Regions from separate parts of the Streptomyces sp. URMC 123 genome, predicted to be linked through region 1. Evidence: riboswitches for the same ligand, from Rfam matches in the RefSeq annotation. Region 1 holds a riboswitch; the other holds the start of a gene.
What was found. A riboswitch is a leader RNA that binds a small molecule or an ion and turns the genes downstream of it on or off. The one in region 1 is predicted to bind cyclic di-AMP.
Positions count from the first base shown of each region.

Region 2: another riboswitch for cyclic di-AMP. It lies ahead of ACSNOD_RS06880 (transglycosylase family protein); the one in region 1 lies ahead of ACSNOD_RS21100 (C40 family peptidase).

Region 1 covers NZ_JBPQTV010000198.1:2,394-5,789, forward strand. Annotated here, with positions in the region: gene ACSNOD_RS21095 (ATP-binding protein) at 181-612, shown strand; gene ACSNOD_RS21100 (C40 family peptidase) at 905-1,438, opposite strand; cyclic di-AMP (ydaO/yuaA leader) riboswitch at 1,443-1,617, opposite strand; gene ACSNOD_RS21105 (urease subunit gamma) at 2,617-2,919, shown strand; partial or broken gene ACSNOD_RS21110 (urease subunit beta) at 2,934-3,242, shown strand; gene ACSNOD_RS21115 (urease subunit alpha) at 3,388-3,396, shown strand, end outside.
Region 2 covers NZ_JBPQTV010000031.1:28,552-31,947, forward strand. Annotated here, with positions in the region: gene ACSNOD_RS06870 (lactonase family protein) at 1-440, opposite strand, end outside; gene ACSNOD_RS06875 (DUF4230 domain-containing protein) at 703-1,380, opposite strand; cyclic di-AMP (ydaO/yuaA leader) riboswitch at 1,852-2,017, shown strand; gene ACSNOD_RS06880 (transglycosylase family protein) at 2,023-3,303, shown strand; gene ACSNOD_RS06885 (VanZ family protein) at 3,333-3,396, opposite strand, start outside.

The sequences.
Region 1 (3,396 bases):
CATGCGGTTTTCCGTAGCAGAGTTCACCGCTTCGAGCGATAGATATATGCGCATCTTGGGGGATCGCCCCCTTTCGCGGCAGCATGAGAGGGCACTTGGGTGTGCAGCGGCCGGCCGGAGCCGCTCCCACCGCCCCCCGGGGCGCCGGAGCGAGGCCCGGTGGAAAGGGACAGCATCGCCATGGCAGACCACCATGAAGCATCCGTCACGCTGCCGAGCGATCCGGCGTCGGTCACCCGGGCGCGGAGGTACGTGACGTCCGTCCTCGGCGAATGGGGGCTGCCGGACGGCGCGGAGGAGGCGGACACCGTCCGCGTCATCGTCTCCGAGCTCGCCACCAACGCCGTTCAGCACACGTTCGGACTCTCGCCCACCTTTACGGTGAAGCTCCATCTCGACCGGGACGAACAGCTGCGGATCGGGGTGACCGACAGTCACCCGCGCTGGCCGAGGCGGCTGCCCGCCGCGGTGCAGCAGGACAACGGCCGGGGCATGGTCATCATTCGCTGGCTCACCGCCGAGTCGGGCGGCAAACTCTCCGTCATTCCGACGGCGGAGGGCGGAAAGACGGTATGGATCGCGCTGCCGTGGCCGGTTCCCGCCGCGCATTGAGCGAAGAGGTCGTTGAAAGGCGCGAGGACAGGGCCGACGAGGCCCGGGGGGCCGTGCCGAATACCGTCACGTATTGCGGCCGAAAGGTTCTCGTAATCGGCGCGCAATAGTGCCTGTCGCTTTTCGGCCGCGCGGGCGCCCGTCCGCGGCCGGCACCGAGGGGACGGCACCGGGGACGGCATCAGGGACTGCGCCGGGGAGGGCATCGGAGGCGGCGCCGGGGACGGCGCAGCACCGAGGGACGGCTCGTCCTTCGCGGTGCCCGGCCTCGGCCGGGCACCGCTCGGCGGTTTCAGTTGACGCGTCCGTAGGAGACGCTACGGGTCCAGATCTTCTCCAGGCGCACCACGGCGCCGCGCTTGGGGGAGTGCCAGATTCTGCCCTGCCCCGCGTAGATGCCCACATGGTGGATGTAGCCACCGGAGTGGAAGAAGACCAGATCACCCGGCTGGCGCTGGGACGCGGGGACGTGGGTGGTCCGGTTGTACTGGGCCGCGGCCGTGCGGGGGAGCTGCTTGCCGACTCGCTTGAAGGAGTACTGCGTCAGCCCCGAGCAGTCGAAGCTGTACGGCCCGGCGGCACCCCATCGGTACGGGGCGCCCTTCTTGGATGCCGCTATGTGCAGCGCCTTCGTGGACGCTGTCAGGGACTGGGCCTCCGGCGCGGCGCCGGGGACCAGCAGGGTCCCGCCGACGGCCGCGAGAGTGAGGGCGGAGACGGCGCCGGCCCGGGAGATGAACGCCGGGCGAGCGGACGGTGAGCGGTTCTCGGCGGAGGGGTCTTCTGCGGAATGATCTGTGGAACGATGATGTCCATGCGCGGACATGCGCAAACCCTTCGTCATCCGCCTATGAAGGATGACCTGTCGGGTTCGGGCTGGCGAAGATGCCCGGCCGCTGCTGCGGCTTCACCCCAAGGGGCGGCGGCGTGGTGTGCGGTCGCCCCGGACTGCTCGGGTCCTCCACTCCTGCCGATTCCCTGATGTCGACCAGGCGTCCGGTGCGGCGGCAGGACTCGGCGTGCGCCCGGACCGCCCCGCCACGGCGGCGGGGGCTTGTCGTCGAAGCGATCGTCACGCACCGCCGCCGCCGATTCCGAGTCGAAACGGCCGTTTGTGAGCCTCCTCACGACTGCTCCGTTCAGGTGGACAAAACCCCATTCGCTCCGGACGGGCTTTCCGGCACGAGCCTCTGACCAGCGGCGGAGCGGATCGTACGAGGCGGGGGCTCGGCGTCCTGCGCAAGTCGATCAGGCTGGTCGTCCAGTGATCCCTTCGCCGATCGAGTGAGCCCGATCGGCGTAGGGCGGGTCGGTACGGCGATCCGCCGCCCTCAACTTGGCTGTGCCGGTGGCACGGTGACCGGGATCGCGCGCCGTTCCCCGACCCCCGCTCAGGGGGTTCGCACCGCGGTGAGGTGGTGTGCGCCGCGTTCGCCGCGCTCGTCCGCCGGTCTCGGCGTGACACGCGGCGCGACGGGCCCGGGCCGCGGTCCCCGGCCGCAGCGGTCGGGCGGGCCCGCGCACCGACCGACGACCCGTACGACGCCGCGTCAGTTCGTGTGCTCCGCAGCCGACTTGGGGCGCTGGCGCCTCGCCGTGCCGCGACGCGGGGCTCGCCGCGGGAGTGGGGGAGCGCCCCGCTCGCCGCCGTCGGGTTCGCCCCGGTCACCGGTCGCCGCCCGCCCGCGCCAGGCGGTCGCCATGGGTCGCACCGCGGGCGGCACGATCGTCACCGCGCGCCGCACGCGCCGTCCGGCGACGGTGATCGCCGATGTCCATGGGGACGCAAAAGGACAGTTAACACGGTGGAAAAGGTTGCGCAGTAATGTGCAATTCCCTCGCCCGAGCGGAAGAACCGCACTTCAGCGGGGGTTTGACCTCGGATAGTGTCCCGCTGCGTCCAGGCGGGACCCGGGGTCGGCACAACTGCCGCGCGCCGGTGTGAACCGCCGGGCGCCCATCGCCCGTGAACGGGGCGAAGGGGACGACTGTGAGGTGGGAAGCGTGCAACTGACTCCGCATGAGCGGGACCGACTGCTCATTCATGTGGCCGCCGACGTGGCGCGCAGGCGCCGGGACCGCGGAGTGCGCCTCAACCACCCGGAGGCGGTCGCGCTGATCACCACCCACATCCTGGAGGGCGCCCGCGACGGCCGCACGGTGGCCGAACTCATGGCGTCCGGCCGTACGGTCCTCACCCGGGACGACGTCATGGAGGGCATACCCGAGATGATTCACGACGTCCAGGTCGAGGCGACCTTCCCGGACGGCACCAAGCTGGTCACCGTCCACGAGCCGATCGCGTGACGGGGGCCGCGCCGATGATCCCCGGAGAGATCCTGCACGCGCCGGACCCCGTGGTGCTCAACGAGGGCCGCGAGGTGACCCGGCTGACCGTGCTCAACGCGGCCGACCGGCCCGTCCAGGTGGGCTCCCACTACCACTTCGCCGAGGCCAACCCCGGTCTGGACTTCGACCGGACCGCGGCGTACGGCCTGCGGCTCGCCGTCGCCGCCGGCACCGCCGTGCGCTTCGAGCCGGGCATCCCCGTCGAGGTCGAGCTGGTGCCCCTCGCCGGCCGGCGCGTGGTGCCGGGGCTGCGCGGGGAGACGGGCGGAGCGTTGGACGCGCGGCGCGCGTCGCCGCGCCCCGGGGCGTCGCCGTCCGCCGCGGCCCGCTCCCCGCTCCCGGCCGGAGCGACGGCGCCACAGGCAGGGGTGGCGAACGCGTCCGACGCCGGGCGTCCGCCGGCGCCGGCCGGCGCGGGGGCGCGGCATGGCTGAG
Region 2 (3,396 bases), on a different contig from region 1:
GGGCCGCCGTCCGCCGGTCTGCTGCCCAGCACTCTCGGCTCCCAGCCGCCCGCGTCGAGCGCGATGGCGGTCACGGCGCCGCGCCGGCGCTCATTGACGGTGTAGAGGGTGCGGCCGGTGGGGGAGAGGGCCAGATACGAGGGGTCGGCCACGCCGTCGAGCGCCCCGGTCCCCACGATCCGGCCGCTGTCCGGGTCGTAGCCGGCGAGGCCCAGGCCGGGGGCGCCGCCGCTGCCGGAGGTGTAGGCGCCGAGGAACAGCCTGCGCAGCGGCGCCCGGCCGTCCGGGGCGCCGCCCCCGGGGCCCGGCCCGGGGCGCGCGGCTCCCTCGCCGGCCCCCCTGGCCTCCCCCGGGCGGGCGGCGGTGGCGCCCGCCCCGGCGGCCCCGGCGGCGAGCAGGGTGAGCAGACGGCGGCGGCCGATTCCTGAAGCGCTGCCCATGGCGGTCCCTCCGGTCCCGGGCGCCCGTGCGCGCCCGCTCGTCGTTGCGTCTCGTCGTCGCTCGCATCCGGTACGGCCGATACGTCCCGTATGTCGTTCGGCTCCGGCCAGAGCCACGGTAGGGCGCTCGGCGGAGCGAGCGCTCGAACGACATCGGCCCGTTCGGCGCGGGCGGCGCGGCGCGGCGGGTCGCCGAACCGCCGGGAGGGGAACAGCGCAGTGGCCTGCTCACCCGCTGGGAGGGGAACAGTGCAGCGGCCTGTCACCCGCTGGGAGGCGCGAACCGCACGGTGATCCGCTCATAGCCGAGGGAGCGGATCAGGTTCTCCAGCATCGTCCGCGTGTTCCGCTCGGCGCGGTCCGTCAGATCGCTCTCCCGCGCCGCCTCCTCGATGTGCCGCACCGCCAGCCGGTGCACCTCGCGCTCGTCGTTGGGGTTGTCGGAGAACACATCGCCGAGCCGGTCGAGCAGGCCCCGCTCCTTGGCCACGGCGTACGACCGGTCCGCGTCGAGCGCCGCCCTGCCCAGCCGGGCGCGGGGCAGGGTGACGGTGGCGCTCTTCCGGTCCTCCGTCACGGTCACCGCGTCCTCGCCCAGCCCGCCGAGGTCGACATGGGCGCCGACGGTGCCCGCGCCCACGAAGAGCGTCCGGCTGCCGCGCACCGCGTCGGGCAGGAACTTCGCGTCCTTGTCCAGGTCGACCACCACCTGGAAGTTCCCCGAGGCGGCCTCGTAGCGGCTCATGTCCTGGATGGACTCCAGCAGCGCGGGACCGGTGCGGTCCTCGGTGCGGGTGCCGAACGGATCGAGGGCATCGGGCAACAGGCGCAACCACGCGACGAGCAGCAGCAGTCCGAGGACGACGGCCATCAGGGCCAGCGCGGCCGGCAGGGCGACCCACCAGGTCACCCGGCGGCGTTCACGGTGTGCGGACGGCATGGCGCACCTCCCGGCGGCGGGACTTCGGCGACGCGGCCCGAGGGCCTTTCACGGCTCATGTCCTCCCCGTTCTTCCCCCGTGCCGCCCGGTTCACGACCGCCGTGCGGGAGCGGGCAAACCGGGCGTGTGCGGATGCGCCGGGCAACGCGCCCCTGGTGCCTCCGTGATGCAATTCACACCCACCGCACCCCTCGGGGCGCTCCCGATGCCCCGGTGAATCGTTTCCGGCCAACTTCCTTGCCGTATCCGGACTTTATCGGGCCATGCGGCCGACCCTTTTTCGCGCTGCGATGAAGATCCGGAGCGCAGAGTGACGCCCCGGCCGAAGCGTGGAATGCGTTCATCGGCAATCCCCCATTCCGGGTTCTTGTGGCGGCGAATTGAATGTGATTTCTTTTGCCCGTCCCGCCGATCGACCAAGGGCGGGCATCATCCGCCGGAGCGCCGAATCCTGCCGCCGGTGGGGGGTGACCACACCAATGCTCATGGCAGGAGCGGGGGAACCAGGTAGGCGCCGCACCGTGTGGCCACGGGCGGCTTGGGGTGAAGACGCGCGACGGCGACGCCGTATCGAGCGACCGGGCGACTCCGGCCCGAACCCGACAGCTCACCTCGCAGGCGTAGGAGAGGAAAGATCGCCCATGCCTGCACGTGGACGTCATCGCCGGTACAAGCCCAGCCGCATATCGCGTGCCTCCCTCACGGCCGCCGCCGGCGGGGCCGGCATCGCCCTTCCGCTCATCGGGGTCTCCCAGGCCGACGCCGCCTCGGTGGACACCTGGGACAAGGTCGCCGAGTGCGAATCCACCGGCAACTGGAACATCAACACCGGCAACGGCTATTACGGCGGCCTCCAGTTCACCCAGAGCACCTGGAAGGCCTTCGGCGGCACCGCGTACGCGCCGCGCGCCGACCAGGCCAGCAAGGACGAGCAGATCGCCGTCGCCGAGAAGGTGCTCAAGGGCCAGGGGCCGGGTGCCTGGCCGGTCTGCTCCGGCAAGGCGGGCCTCGCCCGCGGCGGCGCGGCGCCCCGCACGGCCCCCGCCCCGCAGGAGCGCCGGCAGGCCGCCGCCCCCCAGGAGCGCCGGACGGCGCAGCAGCCGAAGGCCGAGCGGAAGGCGGAGCCCCGGCGGAGCGCGCCCCAGCAGGAGCGGGGGCCCGCCACCTCTCCGGCGCCGGCGCCCACCGACACCGCGCGGAGCACCTTCTACACCGTCGTCACCGGCGACACCCTGTCCACGATCTCGCAGGACCAGGGCGTGGCGGGCGGCTGGGAGCGGCTCTACGAGACCAACCGCCGGGTCATAGGGGACGACCCCGACCTGATCATGCCCGGTCAGCGGCTGGCGCTCGGCCACGAGGGCAGCCACGCCACCCCGCCCAAGGCCGGCTCGCCGGACCGGCGGGCGCAGGCCGCCCCGCAAACCCGTCCCCAGGCGCCCGTCGCCCGCAAGAAGGCCGAGCGGCCCGCCGCCCAGCACAAGGCGAAGCCCGCCGGTTCCGTCGCGTCCCGGTCCACCGGCTTCACCGCGCCGGTCCGGGTGGGCCCCAGCACTCCCTACCGGGCCGCCGGCGGCAGTTGGGCCAGCGGCTACCACACCGGTGTGGACTTCTCCGTCTCCACCGGCACCTCGGTCAAGGCCATCACCTCGGGCCAGGTCGTCTCCGCCGGCTGGGGCGGGGCGTACGGCTACGAGGTGGTGATCCGGCACGCCGACGGCAAGTACAGCCAGTACGCCCACCTGTCGGCGCTCTCCGTCTCCGCCGGGCAGTCGGTCTCGGTCGGCCAGCAGATCGGCCGCTCCGGTTCCACCGGCAACAGCACCGGCCCGCACCTGCACTTCGAGGTGCGCACCGGCCCCTCGTACGGCTCGGACATCGACCCCATCGCCTACCTGCGCTCGCACGGCGTCAGCGTCTGACGGGACCGGTCCCCGGCCGGCTCGGGCGGTCACGGCCGACTCGCGTCGGGGCGTTCGGCCCGGCGCTGCCACCAGTGGCGGCGCCGGGGGTGG